DNA from 4 places in the Methylobacterium sp. WCS2018Hpa-22 genome. Region 4 is predicted to be linked to each of the others. Evidence: predicted binding sites of a transcription regulator. Region 4 holds the regulator's gene; each other region holds the start of a gene.
What was found. The regulator LexA, encoded in region 4, represses DNA repair genes until DNA is damaged. The targets are predictions, from matches to a motif close to TGTTCNNNNTGTGTTCNG.

Region 1 (3,579 bases), on a different contig from region 4:
GAAGCGGCTGATCTCGACCTTGGCACCCTTGAACGTGGTCTTGATGACCCGCTCCTTATCGGCATCGTCACGGGCATAGGCCGTCTTCGCGCCGTGCTGGAGGCGGTAGAGCGGCGGGATCGCGAGGTAGAGATGGCCCTTGTCGATGAGCTTGGGCATCTGGCGATAGAAGAAGGTGATCAGCAGGGATGCGATATGGGCGCCGTCGACATCGGCGTCGGTCATGATGATGACCTTCTCGTAGCGAAGATCCTCGCCCTTGTAGCTGTTGCCCGTGCCGCAACCGAGCGCCTGGGTCAGGTCGGAGATGAGCTGGTTGGCGCCCATCTTGTCGCGACTGGCCGAGGCCACGTTGAGGATCTTGCCGCGCAGGGGCAGGATCGCCTGGCTGGCGCGGTCGCGCGCCTGCTTTGCCGAGCCGCCGGCGGAATCACCCTCGACGATGAAGATTTCCGAGCCGGCCGTACCGGCCTTGGAGCAATCGGCGAGCTTGCCCGGCAGACGTAGCTTGCGGGTCGCGGATTTGCGCGCGACCTCTTTCTCCTGGCGTCGGCGCAGGCGCTCCTCGGCCCGGTCGATCACCCAGTCGAGAAGTTTGTTGGCCTGGGCCGGGGAGGCGGCGAGCCAATGGTCGAACGCGTCGCGGATCGCCGTCTCGACAATCCTCGAGGCTTCCACGGTGGCGAGCTTGTCCTTGGTCTGGCCCTGGAATTCCGGCTCGCGGATGAAGACGGAGAGCATCGAGGCGCAGGTCGCCATGACGTCATCCGTTGTGACGGAGGTCATGCGCTTAGCCTGGCCGACGCGTTCGGCATGTTCGCGTAGGGCCCGCAGCAGGGCGACGCGCAGGCCGCTTTCATGCGTGCCACCCTCGGCGGTGGGGATGGTGTTGCAATAGGAGTGCGAGACCCCGTCCTCCACCACCATCCAGGCGACGGCCCATTCGAGGGAGCCATGGCCGCCGGGCTTCGTCACCTTGCCGGCGAAAACCGCATCGGTGACGAGTTCCTTGCCCTCGAGATCGCGGGCGAGATAATCGCGCAGGCCGCCGGGGAAGCGGTGCACGGTCTCTGTCGGGACGTCGTCCATCCCCTCGATCAGGGACGGCGCGCAACGCCAGCGGATTTCGACGCCGCCGAACAGGTAGGCCTTTGACCGGGCCATCTTGAACAGCCGGCGCGGATCGAATTTCAGAGCTCCGAAGATCTCGGCATCGGGATGGAAGCGCACCCGGGTGCCGCGACGGTTCTGCACCCGGCCGACCTCCACCAGAGGCCCCTGCACGTGGCCGCGCGAGAACGTCTGGCGGTACAGGGTCTGGCTGCGGGCGACCTCGACTTCGAGGCTGTCCGAGAGGGCATTGACCACGGAGATGCCGACGCCATGAAGGCCGCCCGAGGTCTCGTAGACCTTCGAGTCGAATTTTCCGCCGGCGTGCAGCGTCGTCATGATGACTTCGAGGGCGGATTTGCCGGGGAATTTCGGATGCGGGTCCACCGGGATACCGCGTCCGTTATCGGTGATGACGAGGTGGCCCGTCGCCTCCAGTTCCACCTCGATGTAGCTGGCATGGCCGGCCACAGCCTCGTCCATGGAATTGTCGATCACCTCGGCGAAGAGATGGTGCAGGGCGCGTTCGTCGGTGCCGCCGATATACATGCCCGGCCGGCGCCGGACGGGCTCCAGCCCCTCCAGCACTTCGATCGACGAGGCGTCGTAGCCGGCCTCGGCTGTTTCGATGGGCGCCTTGTCGAGGGGCGCCCGGGCGGCCGAGGAAGCCTTGGCACCGCGAACCGGCGCCTGGCCGCCTGCGAACAGATCGCTCGGCCGGCCGACGGCGGGGGCCGCAACGGCCTGGCGTGAGGTCTCGCGCTGAGTCATGTGCCAACCATACAGGAACGAAACGGAAACGTGAAGCGCCGCCATGAGGGCGCGGGAGGTCTCTCCCCGTGTTCCTGCACAGCTTGCGCCGATTCCCTTAACGCTGTGTCGTCTGGATTTCGGAGGGACCGGCGCGGTCGCTACGCCCTGCCCTTTCCCGGGTCGCTATCCGTACCCCTGCTGGCACTCTGAAGGAGTTGCGGCCCAATGGGGGCGAGTTCCACGACGCCGGTTCGACAGGGCCGCCATTCGACGGCGACGGAGGGGGATCCAGTGTCCAGCTGGAAAGGTCGAGCGGTCAGCTTCCGACCCGGCCACCGCCTCGCTTCGTGATGGCGACGATAGCCGGCCGGGGCGGCATCGCATCGTCGAAATCCGGCCACCGGGTCGAAGGTGCCTCGAACGTGGCGGGAGCGGCCTTCGGATCCTCCTCGTCGGCCTCGCCGGGATGCTGGACGGCGACGAAGAACGTGGTGTCGTCCGGTGTGAAGTAGGGGCCGCACATCTCCGCGCCGTTGGGCACCCGGAAGAAGTGCTTGCCGGTTCCCCGTCCCTGCCCGTCCGTCTCCATGGCCCAGATTCCGTCGTTCCGGCCCGTCTTCGATGGCGAGTTCCCGTCGGTGGCGACCCAGAGCCGACCCTGTCCGTCGACCGAGCAATTGTCCGGCATGCCGAACCAGCCGTCCTTCGTCGTCGCGGAGGAGAAGGTGGCGCCGACCGTAGCGATGGAGGGATCGCCGCATTTGACGAGGATCTCCCAGGCGAAGCCCGGTGCCGCATGGTCGCCCTCGTCGGGGGTCAGCTCCACGATGTGGCCGAAGCGGTTGTCGGGCCTCGGATTGGCGGCGTTCACCTCGTCGGGTTTGCGTTTCACGTTGTTGGTGAGCATGACATAGACCTTGCCGGTCTTCGGATTGGCCTCGACGTCTTCCGGGCGATCCATCTTGGTGGCGCCGAGGAGGTCGGCGGCACGCCGTGCCTCGATGACCACGTCGGCCTGGGAGCGGAACCCGTTCTCCGTCGTCAGGGGGCCTTGTCCGAAGACCAGCGGCATCCAGGCGCCGCGTCCGTCGGCATCGAACCGGGCGACGTGGAGCGTGCCGGAATCGAGGATATCGCGGTTGGCCTGCCGGTCGGCGAGATTTACGGCCGCGTCCGTCACGAACTTGTAGACGTAGTCGAAACGCTCATCGTCGCCCTGGTAGACCACGTAGCGGCCGCTCTTCGAGACGATGCCGGCGGCGCCTTCGTGCTTGAACCGGCCCATGGCGGTGCGCTTCGTCGGGACGGAGGCGGGATCGAACGGGTCGATTTCCACGACCCAGCCGAAGCGGTTCGGCTCGTTCGGCTCCTTGGAGAGGTCGAAGCGCTCGTGGAAGCGTCCCCAGGCATAGGCGTTGCCGGGCAGGCCGAGACGCTTGTGGTTGGTCGCCTCAGCAGAACCCTCGGCGAGGGAGCCCGAGAAGTAATAGTTGATGTTCTCCTCGCAGGTGAGCCACGTCCCCCAGGGGGTGGTTCCGCCGGCGCAATTGTTGATCATGCCCTTCACCGTACGGCCCACAGGATCGGCCGTCGTCTTCAGCCGGTCGGAGCCTGCGGCGGGACCGGACAAAGTCATCACCGTCTCCGCGGTGATGCGCCGGGCGTGAGGCGAGTTCGGCACCACGGCCCATTTGCCGTCCGTTCGCTTCACCTCGA
Region 2 (3,579 bases), on a different contig from region 4:
GGAACGACCCGTCGGCGTCCCGCACCCGTATACCCGGCTCGGCGGCGGGGAACTGGTAGTGGTAGCTCACCTGGGTATCGGTAAAGAGAAAGAACGGCGAAGGCGCATCCGGAACGGGTGGCTGCGCGCCGGCCGGATCGGCGGCCAGCGCCGGTGCCACTGCCGCGCAGGAGACCAGCGCGGTCGCCAGGAATGTCCAGAAGCCCGTCATATTCAATCCCGGAGCGCGGTCCGCCCAGTCGGGGCTCCGGTCGATAGCGGATTAGACAGTTTACCGGAAGGACGAAAGCTGGTTCTCCCGTGGGACGATGGGCAACTATGTAGCATAAACCGTTAAAACAGGCGTCGGGCCGGACGCGGATTTGCGCCTTGGACCATCCGATTCACCGGGCGAGTTCGCGCAGGCCAAGGCGGATAAGGGTCTTGGCTTCGGCGCCCTCACCGGCTCCCTTCATCGCGGCGGCGATGGCGGCGGAGGCCTGGACCGGGGCGTAACCGAGATTGACCAGGGCCGAGATGGCATCGGCGGCGGGCTGAGGCGCGGTTCGATCCTCCACCGCTCCGGAGAGGGCCAGGACGGCGGGGTCGATCGGCGCGAAGGCGGGGGCCTTGTCCTTCAATTCGGCGGTGAGCCGGGCGGCGAGGCGTGGCCCGACCCCGGGCGCGCGGGCGATGGCGGTCTTGTCGCCCATGGAGATGGCGGTAGCGAGGGCCTCCGGCTCCAGCACGGAGAGCAGGCCGAGGGCCACCTTGGAGCCGACCCCCTGAACGGTCTGAAGCAGGCGAAACCATTCGCGCTCGGCATCGGAGCGGAAACCATAGAGCCGGATCATGTCCTCGCGGACATGGGTCTCGATGGCGAGGGAAGCGGCCTCGCCCGCGCCCGGCATCCGCTGCAAGGTCCGGGCGGAACAATGCACCACGTAGCCGACCCCCTGCACGTCGAGGATCACGAAATCCTCTCCGTAGGAATCCACCACACCCTTCAGCTTGCCGATCATGCATCATCTCGTCATCAGAGACAGGGTCTTATCAGGGACCGGCCCTCCTGTCCGACCAGCCATAGAGAAAGTGACCGCATGATGCGCACGCGCCTCCTCGCCCTCCTGCTTCTGGCCTCGCCCTGCGCCTACGCGCAGGAGACGCCACCCGAAGCCGGTCCGTCGCGCGACCCGACCCAGGTCAAGCCCGGCACCTACGTGCTCGATCCGGCACACGGCAAGATCACCTGGTCGGTGATCCATCTCGGCTACTCGACCTATTATGGGCAGATCACCGATGTGGCGGCCAAGGCGGTTCTGGATCCGAAGGAGCCGGCAAAGAGCCAGCTCAGCGTCACCATCGGCATGGCCAGCATCAACGGCCTCAACGATGCCTTGAACAAGCATCTCCAGGCCCCCGAGTTCTTCGACACGGCCAAGTTCCCCACCGCCACCTACACGGCGACCCTGGTGGAGCCCACCAGCCCGACCACGGCGCGGATCACCGGCACCCTCACCCTGAAGGGTGTGACGAAGCCCGTCTCCTTCGACGCCACGTTCAACCAAGCCGGCACCAACCCCGTCGACAAGCGCTACACCGTGGGCTTCGATGGCTGGGCCGTGATCAAGCGTTCGGATTTCGGTGTCTCGGCCTTCGTGCCGGCAGTGAGCGACGAAGTGAGCCTGCGCCTGGAGGGCGAGTTCAAGGCCCAGTAAACCCGCCCAGGACGTAAAGCCCCCTCTCCCCGCGCCCAGCGCCGGGAGAGGACATGCTCACCTCTTCGCCAGAGCCGCCGCGATCCGTGCGGCGGCAAGCCCGCTCACCCCGGCGACGGGAGCGTGGAGCTTCTTCAGCGCATGCGCACCGCGATGATTGGCATGGGTGACGGCGATGGCGAGGGCATCGGCGGCATCTGCTGTCTTGAACTCGGCCTTGGGCATCAGAAACTTCACCATCGCCTGGATCTGCACCTTCTCGGCATGGCCCGAGCCGCAGACGGTCTTCTTCACCAGGTTGGCGGCGTATTCGGAGACCGGCAGACCCGCCAGAGCCGGCACCAGCAGGGCGATAGCGCGGGCATGGCCGAGCTTCAGCGTCGCCTGCGCGTCCTTGTTGACGAAGGTCTCCTCCACGGCGACCTCGTCGGGCGAGAAACCCGACACGACGCGGGTGATGCCCTCGTGCAATTCCCGCAGGCGCAGGGCGAGAGGCAGGTCCCCATCCGACGTCACCACGCCGCAATCGACATAGGTCAGCTTCGTCCCGACGACGGAGATGAGACCCCAGCCGGTCCGGCGCAGGCCGGGATCGATGCCGAGGATGCGGACGGAGCCGGTCATGCGCTCAAAACCAGAGGTGACAAAATCATGGGTTGGACAGGTCCGGGCGCGAGCGCCGCGCCGATCTGAGCGTTAAGGACATATCGTGAACGAAGTCTTGTGCCAAGGCATGGGCGATGGCATGGGCAAGACATTGCCGCCCTCGTCGCCTGAGCTGGCGGGAAACGATCCTATCCATGGGGGGACGGACCCACAGCGTCGTGGTCACCGCCGTCCCACCGGATCTCGTCGCCCGTCTCTACGTCTCCAGCGCATAGCTCGTCGCGGATACCGGCGACGCGCACGTAAGCTCCGGTGCCACGAGTCCGGCGTATCCGAAAGATCAGAATTCCGATGGCGGATATCGAGACTTGCCGGCGGAGCTCCGACTGATTCCTGAGCATCTGCCTCTGGCTAATACTGCCGATCGCCGGGCCCGGAGCTCAGTTCAGCGGGAACGTTCCGACAGGGCCGATCCTGGCGGCAACCGTTCTGGCGGGGCTCGGAACGCTGACGCGCCGGCGTTGGTCAACCGCTTCCTCGACACCGTAAAAGCAGCCTGATCCTGGCTCCGCTCGAACGAAGCGGATGCCGGATCAGCCGAGCACGCGCGGCACCAGAGTGAATCCCGGATCCGCCATCATGAAGGGGACTATCGGATCTGGAATGATCGCTTGTGGCTCCGGGCCGCTCACCCTTCGAGCTTGGCGACCAGAGCGTCGGAGAGAGCGAAATTGACGTAGACGTTCTGGACGTCGTCCTGGTCTTCGATGACTTCGACGAGGCGGATCAGCTTCTCGCCGGTCTCGTCGTCGACCTCGATGGTGTTCTGGGCCTTCCAGATCAGGGCCGTGCGGCGCGGCTCGCCGAAGCGGGCCTCCAGTGCCTTGGAGACCTCGCCGTAGGAATCCTGGGCGCAGGTGATCTCGTGGCCGTCCTCGGAGGAGCGCACGTCGTCGGCGCCTGCCTCGATGGCAGCCTCGAGCATCGTGTCGGCATCCGCCACCTTGGCATCGAACTCCACCACGCCGACATGGTCGAACATGAAGGAGACGGCGCCGGTCTCGGCCAAGCTGCCGCCGGACTTTGTGAAGGCCGAGCGCACGTCGGAGGCGGTACGGTTGCGGTTGTCGGTCTGCGCCTCGACGATGAGGGCAGCGCCCCCCGGGCCGTAGCCCTCGTAGCGGATCTCGTCGTAGCTTTCGGCGTCGGCGCCCGAGGCCTTCTTGATGGCGCGCTCGATATTGTCCTTGGGCACGTTCTCGGCCCGTGCCGCGAT
Region 3 (3,579 bases), on a different contig from region 4:
GGCTTCCTGTCCATCGATCCGGCAGGCTCCATCGTCTACATGAACGCGACGTTGGCCTTCTGGCTCGGCTACGACCTGGCGACCGTGGGGTCCGGCGGCCTGCGCTTGCCCGATATCGCACCCAGCGCCGACGTGCTCACCGCCACCGAGGGATTGCCCGGCGAGGTTCGCACCGACCGGTTCGACCTCGACCTGCGGCGCCGCAACGGCCAGCCGTTGCCGACCCGGCTCTACCATCGCGTCGCCTTCGGCCAGGACGGCAAGCCGGGCCCGTCGCGCACCTTCGTGCTCAACCGCTCGGCCGGGGCCGAGAGCGACGAGCCGCAACGCGCCGCCGAGGTGCGGCTCGCCCGCTTCCTCAACAACAGCCCCATCGCCATCGCGACCCTCGACCGGACCGGGCGCATCGCCCGCGCCAACGCGTCCTTCGCCCGGTTGTTCGGCGGCACCCCACGCCAGGCCGTGCCGGATGGGCGTGGCGAGCTTGGGACCGAGCCGACGATGTGGGAAGCCCTGCTCGACCGCGACCGGGCCGTCCTCGAGGGTGCCCTGGTGAAGGCCGCCGACGGGACCGTGGAGGTACAACCGATCGAGGTGGCGCTGGCGGGGCCGGGAAACCGTTCCGCGCGAGTTTGGCTCAGCCCGGCCGGCGGCGACACCTCGGCGGCAGCGGATGCGGCCACGCCGGCCGACCGCGAGCGCGTGATCCTCTATGCCCTCGACACCACGGCGCAGCGCCAGCTCGAACAGCAGATCGCCCAGACCCAGAAGATGGACACGGTGGGCCAGCTCGCCGGCGGCATCGCGCACGACTTCAACAACGTCCTCCAGGCCATCATCGGCTATTCCGACCTTCTGCTGGCCAGCCACAGGCCGACCGATCCGGCCTTCCAGGACATCATGCAGATCAAGCAGAACGCCAACCGGGCCGCGAGCCTGGTGCGGCAGCTGCTGGCCTTCTCGCGGCGTCAGACCCTGCGCCCGGAAGTGATGAATGTCGGCGAAGCCCTGTCCGACCTGACGCTGCTGCTGAAGCGCCTGCTCGGCGAGCGTGTCGATCTCGACCTGAAGCACGGGCGCGACATCTGGCCGATCAAGGCCGACGTGAACCAGTTCGAGCAGGTCATCGTCAATCTCGCGGTCAATGCTCGCGACGCGATGCCGAATGGCGGCCAGCTGCTCATCCGCACCGCCAACATCCTCGAAGGCCGAGAGACCAACGAGCGCCAACCCGGCGCACCGGCGGGCGACCATGTCCTGATCGAGGTGCTCGATACCGGCGAGGGCATCCCGCCCGACGTGATGGAGAAGATCTTCGAGCCCTTCTTCACCACGAAGGATATCGGCAAGGGGACCGGCCTCGGCCTGTCCACTGTCTTCGGCATCATCAAGCAGAGCGGCGGCACCATCGACGTGCAATCGACCGTTGGCAGCGGCACCGCCTTCCGGATCTACCTGCCGCGTCACGAGCCTGCGGCCGAGCCCGTTCCGGAAATCGCCGTCGCCGTTGCCCCGCAGAGCAACGCGGAGATCGCCGCCAGCCGGCTCAGGGGAGCGCGTGACCTCGAAAAGCCCGGCAGTGGCGGACAATCTGCCCCGCGCAAACCCTCGCCCGATCATACCGGGCAGGGCGTGATCCTGCTGGTGGAGGACGAGGACCCGGTCCGTGCGGTCAACAGCCGGGCCCTGTCGGCACGGGGCTACACGGTGCTGGAAGCGGCCTCGGGCCTCGACGCCCTGGCCCTCATCAGCGATGTCGACCAAACCATCGACCTCGTCGTCTCCGACGTGGTGATGCCGGAGATGGACGGCCCGACGCTGCTACGCGAACTGCGCAAGCACCGTCCTGATCTGAAGGTCATCTTCGTCTCCGGCTATGCCGAGGACGCGTTCCGCAAGAACCTGCCCGACGGCGAGGATTTCAACTTCCTGCCCAAGCCCTTCAGCCTCAAGCAGCTCGTGGAAACGGTGAAGGAGACGATCGCCCGTTAGGGCGACGTTCTCCCGCCGAATGATGTGAAATCGGCACCCGGCACCTTGCAAAAAGAGAACAAAACAAGTACATCATTCGCATCCGAGGCACATTGAGCCTTGAGCTCTCCCCATGCATAAGGATGCCGACGAATGGCTCAGCCCGCGCTGAAAGTTGTGGATTCCCCGATGGTGGACAAGGACAAGGCGAAGGCGATCGATGCCGCGCTGTCCCAGATCGAGCGTGCTTTCGGCAAGGGCTCGATCATGCGACTCGGCAAGAACGATAAGGTGGCGGAGGTCGAGACCGTCTCCACCGGTTCGCTCGGCCTCGACATCGCGCTCGGCGTCGGCGGCTTGCCGCGTGGCCGGGTGATCGAGATCTACGGCCCCGAATCATCAGGCAAGACCACCCTTGCCCTTCACACCATCGCCGAGGCCCAGAAGAAGGGCGGCGTCTGCGCCTTCGTGGATGCGGAGCACGCTCTCGATCCGGTCTATGCGCGCAAGCTCGGCGTGCAGCTCGACGATCTCCTGATCTCGCAGCCCGATACCGGCGAGCAGGCCCTGGAGATCACCGACACCCTGGTGCGCTCGGGCGCTATCGACGTGCTCGTGGTCGATTCGGTGGCGGCGCTCACGCCCCGCGCCGAGATCGAGGGCGAGATGGGCGACAGCCAGCCCGGCCTTCAGGCCCGCCTGATGAGCCAGGCCCTGCGCAAGCTCACGGGCTCGATTTCGCGCTCGAAATGCATGGTCATCTTCATCAACCAGATCCGGATGAAGATCGGCGTCATGTATGGCAGCCCGGAGACGACCACGGGCGGCAACGCACTGAAGTTCTACGCGTCGGTGCGTCTCGACATCCGCCGTATCTCGACCCTCAAGGATCGTGACGAGGCCATCGGCAACCAGGTTCGCGTCAAGGTCGTCAAGAACAAGGTCGCGCCGCCCTTCAAGCAGGTCGAGTTCGACATCATGTTCGGCGAGGGCGTCTCGAAGGTCGGTGAGTTGATCGACCTCGGGGTGAAGGCCGGGATCGTGGAGAAGTCCGGCGCCTGGTTCTCCTATGCGAGCCAGCGCCTCGGCCAGGGCCGCGAGAACTCGAAGGGGTTCCTGCGCGACAATCCGGATATCGCCAACAAGATCGAAGCCGCGATCCGGCAGAATTCGGGATTGCTGGCCGACAAGATCCTCGAGACCGCCAAGCCCACGGCGGACGATCTGGACGAAGGCGAGGCCTGATCGCCTCGTAAGTCATGAAAGAGGCCGTCGCGGACCATCGCGGCGGCCTCTTTCATGTTCGGACTATCCTATCGGTGCGAATCGGCCCGATGCTCGCTCTTTGGTCGATCGCCAAGTCCAGAGACGAGCGCCGCCGAGCGTTCGAAGGGTGCAGCGTTAAGAAACAGGAACGCACGATCGCGGAGCGGGCGTGACTCGACGGTCCGGCCTCCTTATGAGGGCGCAAGCCACGAAGAAGCCTCGGGTTGTCGTCTCGACCGCCCCAAGCGCACGACAGAGTCATTTCACGATGAGCGGCGTCAACGAGATCCGGTCGGCCTTTCTCGACTATTTCGCCAAGGCGGACCACGCCGTGGTGCCGTC
Region 4 (3,579 bases):
GCGAACCGATGACGTGAACTTTTCCGCTGCGGGATTTGGTTCTCTCGTGCAGCGCAAACCCGATTGTGATGCGGCTTCGGAGACCGCGGGATTCCTCGACGTTAGATCGACGTCCTGGCAGTGACTTTGGAGTTGGCGTTGCAGTGAAGTCGGCCAGCGTGACGTTTCATCCTCCCTCGACGGGGCGTGGATTTTCTTCAACGGGAATCCAAAAATTTATGATCTCTTTGGGTATTCCGCGCAGCTTAATCTTTGCGGTGACTTGGCGGAGTCGATGGTGGACACAACCAAATCACCATGTTTTATAATGCCTCCCGCCAGTCGAGCGGCGTTCGCCGGCTGGCGATCCCGCGCCTGCCTCGAACAGAGAAGACGCTTTGACCCGATCTAGCAGTCAAAAACTGCTGTAAGCCCTCCGACCCGGTAGGCAATTGGTGGCATACCAAATACCAACTGTCAAACGGAATTGCACGATTGTGCCGATCAGCATCGGATCACTGGAACGCGAGGCTTCGCATGGCCGGTCGACACAGGAAGAATACAACTCCTTCCTTCATGGTAATCGGAAGTCTGCTCTTCGAACCGTAGCGAGGAAAGCGCCGCTCAGCTTATGTTAAGAGCTTTGAGCGGGCCGAGGCATTCCTTGTATTTCAAACGCGAGTTTGGCATGCTTCACACCAAGTGTGCTCGCCCGCGTGTGCGAGTTTAAATTATTCTAGGTGGCATGAAAAATGGTTAAAACCGACACATTTCAAGTAAAGCCTATCGTTGCGACTTCAAGCTTGCGTGCATTGGCTTATGACGCGCTCAAAGAAGCAATCACGAACATGAACATTTATAATCAGCGTGAAGAGGTTCGCCTGGATGAGCGAAAGTTGTCCTTGAACCTTGGCGTGAGCCGCACCCCTGTGCGCGAAGCGCTGACGGTATTGGAGCAGGAAGGCTTCGTGCGGTTCGAGGCCCGTCGCGGTGTCTTCGTCATCAAGAAGTCGAAGAAAGAAATTGTCAGCATGATCCAGGCCTGGTCTGCCTTGGAGAGCATGGCTGCGCGCCTCGCCTGCGAGCGGGCCACCGACGAACAACTTCACTGCCTGCGCGAGCACTTTCCAGAATTCTATGAAGGACGCCCGTCGGATCATCTCGACGAGTATTCGGAAGCCAACATTCGCTTCCACCAGAAGATCATTTCGCTCGGCCAGTGCGACGTGATCAAAGACATCACCAGCAACCTGCTGATGCATGTCCGCGGTATTCGCAACACCGCGCTGCGTCAGGGGGAACGCGCGGCCAACTCGATCAAGGAACACGTGGCGATCATCAAGGCATTGGAAGCGCGCGATGCAGATCTGGCGGAACGCCTCGTGCGCGAGCACGGCCTCGGCCTCGCCAGCCATGTTGAGAAATATGGTGACTATCTCGACTGATCGACGCTGCCCCCAGAGTACCCGCCATATCGCATGGCTCCCCGGCCGTCGGTGACCGACTAAGTCATCGGCGGGGACTGGGCGCGCGGCTCCGCCGGACACCGCGAAGGCCCGCCATACAGGGGCGGGGTAAGCCCCCGCGGCACGAAGCCCCTTCGGATGATTGAAGGGCCCTGCGGGTAATACCGGCGGACGCCAAGCCGGCCCGCGGTAAGGCCGCTTGAGCGGAACATTGCACCTCAGGAACAAACTCTACCACCGGGTTAACGGAACCCTTGCAGAACACTTGCGGAACGTCTACCGTGTTCGTGTTTTGTTTCAGCGGCGTTAGTCGCGGCCATTGGCTTCAGTGGAAGAGTGATCTGTATGTTGACGCGTAAGCAGCTGGATCTTCTCCAATTCATCCAACAACGGATGCAGGAGAGTGGCGTCCCGCCCTCCTTCGACGAGATGAAGGACGCCCTCGATCTCAAATCGAAGTCGGGGATCCACCGGTTGATCACGGCCCTCGAAGAGCGCGGATTTCTGCGTCGTTTGCCGAATCGCGCCAGGGCGATCGAAGTGATCCGGATGCCTGAGAGCCTGACCGGTGCACCGGCGTCGAAGCCCGCTCCCGCCGGTGAAGTTCGCCGCTTCACGCCGAGCGTCGTCGAAGGCGGTCGGTCCAAGGCGATGCCGTCCCTGCGCCAGCCAACGACCCAGGCCCAGGACGAGAGCGGAAGGTCGATCACGATCCCGGTCATGGGACGGATCGCGGCCGGCACGCCGATCTCCGCCATACAGAACCAGAGCCATTCCGTGACGCTATCACCGGACTTCCTGGCCGGCGGCGAACATTACGCTCTGGAGGTCCGTGGCGATTCGATGATCGAAGCAGGTATCCTCGACGGTGATCTTGTCGTGATCAAGAAGCAGGACACTGCGAATACCGGCGACATCATCGTTGCCCTCATCGACGATGAAGAGGCCACATTGAAGCGCCTGCGTCGCCGCGGTTCCTCCATCGCTCTGGAGGCGGCAAACCCAGCCTACGAGACAAGGGTTCTGGGTCCGGATCGTGTTCAGATCCAGGGGCGGCTCGTCAGCCTGGTCCGTCGTTACTGAAGCCCGTCCGACTGCGTTTCGGATGACGGATCGCCGTCGTCGCCCTCGGGTTCTATGGGTTTCGCACTCGGTCCCGATTCCTTCGGAGGCGAAGGGGACGGCGTGACGACGGCGACCGCCCGCCGCCATGGCGGACGAGAATGAGGTTGGTGGGCGGACGTGACCTGCGGTCCTTCGGGGCCGAAACGGATGGCGGTGGCGCCGCGTAGTGCCAGGTATGCGCGATCGATGACGAAGCCGGCCCGGCAGTCTTTGGGTGCGTCACGGCGGGCGATGATCACACTCGCCCGTTCGCAATCCTCCGCGAAGGCCCGCTTGTCCTTGACCAGGGCGACGATCCGACCCGGCCCTAACTCGACGACGCATCCGACGGTATCGCATCGGCTTCTCGGCGAGGCTGCGACGGCGGCGACCTTCCGCGAATCGCCATCCGCCTTGAGCCATTGTTCGAGGACGAAGGCCGGCGGGCTGCCGAGAATGCTCAATCGCCCGTCCCCGTCGCGGAAGGCTGCACCGCCACCCTCACGGTCGATGTAGACGTCGTAACGCGGCGGCATGGTAGCGAGCACGACACCGAGAGCGGCCGGAGCAAGGCCGATCCAGCGTAAGCTCGAGACGGGAAGTGTCAGCAGGAGCAAGGCGAGAGCAAGCAGGCAGAGTGCCGTGCTGCCATAGGCCGGGACGACGAGGGTGGCGTGTCCGAACCCGCTGATCCAGCCGGAGATCGTGAGCATCCCGCGTACGGCGAGCCCCATCGCCCACCAGACCGGCTGGTCCAGTGCGAAGGGATAGGCGAGGATCCCGAGGACCGCCGCCGGCATCACCGCCAGGGAGACGAGGGGCAAGGTCAGGGCATTGCCGACGATGCCGAAGGGCTGGACGGTCTGGAAATGATAGGTCGCGAAGGGCGCCGTGGCGATCTGGGCGATCAATGTCGTCGCCAGGGTGCCAAGGACCGCGACAGCCAGAAACCGCCAGGTTCGGGCCAAGAGGCCCGCACCTTCGCGTGGCGGCATCCAGCGATTGAGCGCACCGGCGCAAGCGATGAGGC

Region 1: the regulator LexA is predicted to act here: its motif matches at 1,895-1,912, upstream of parE (DNA topoisomerase IV subunit B).
Region 2: the regulator LexA is predicted to act here: its motif matches at 2,396-2,413, upstream of ruvC (crossover junction endodeoxyribonuclease RuvC).
Region 3: the regulator LexA is predicted to act here: its motif matches at 2,047-2,064, upstream of recA (recombinase RecA).

Annotation. Positions count from the first base shown of each region.
Region 1 is NZ_JAVTJA010000007.1:194,369-197,947, forward strand. It holds gene parE (DNA topoisomerase IV subunit B) at 1-1,881, opposite strand, end outside; gene RQI43_RS11610 (PhoX family phosphatase) at 2,180-3,579, opposite strand, start outside.
Region 2 is NZ_JAVTJA010000015.1:90,266-93,844, forward strand. It holds gene RQI43_RS19480 (hypothetical protein) at 1-211, opposite strand, end outside; gene ruvA (Holliday junction branch migration protein RuvA) at 384-1,001, opposite strand; gene RQI43_RS19490 (YceI family protein) at 1,080-1,697, shown strand; gene ruvC (crossover junction endodeoxyribonuclease RuvC) at 1,755-2,321, opposite strand; gene RQI43_RS19500 (YebC/PmpR family DNA-binding transcriptional regulator) at 2,992-3,579, opposite strand, start outside.
Region 3 is NZ_JAVTJA010000005.1:283,473-287,051, forward strand. It holds gene cckA (cell cycle histidine kinase CckA) at 1-1,992, shown strand, start outside; gene recA (recombinase RecA) at 2,125-3,216, shown strand; gene alaS (alanine--tRNA ligase) at 3,506-3,579, shown strand, end outside.
Region 4 is NZ_JAVTJA010000006.1:283,796-287,374, reverse strand. It holds gene RQI43_RS10690 (GntR family transcriptional regulator) at 732-1,424, shown strand; gene lexA (transcriptional repressor LexA) at 1,791-2,528, shown strand; gene RQI43_RS10680 (ComEC/Rec2 family competence protein) at 2,522-3,579, opposite strand, start outside.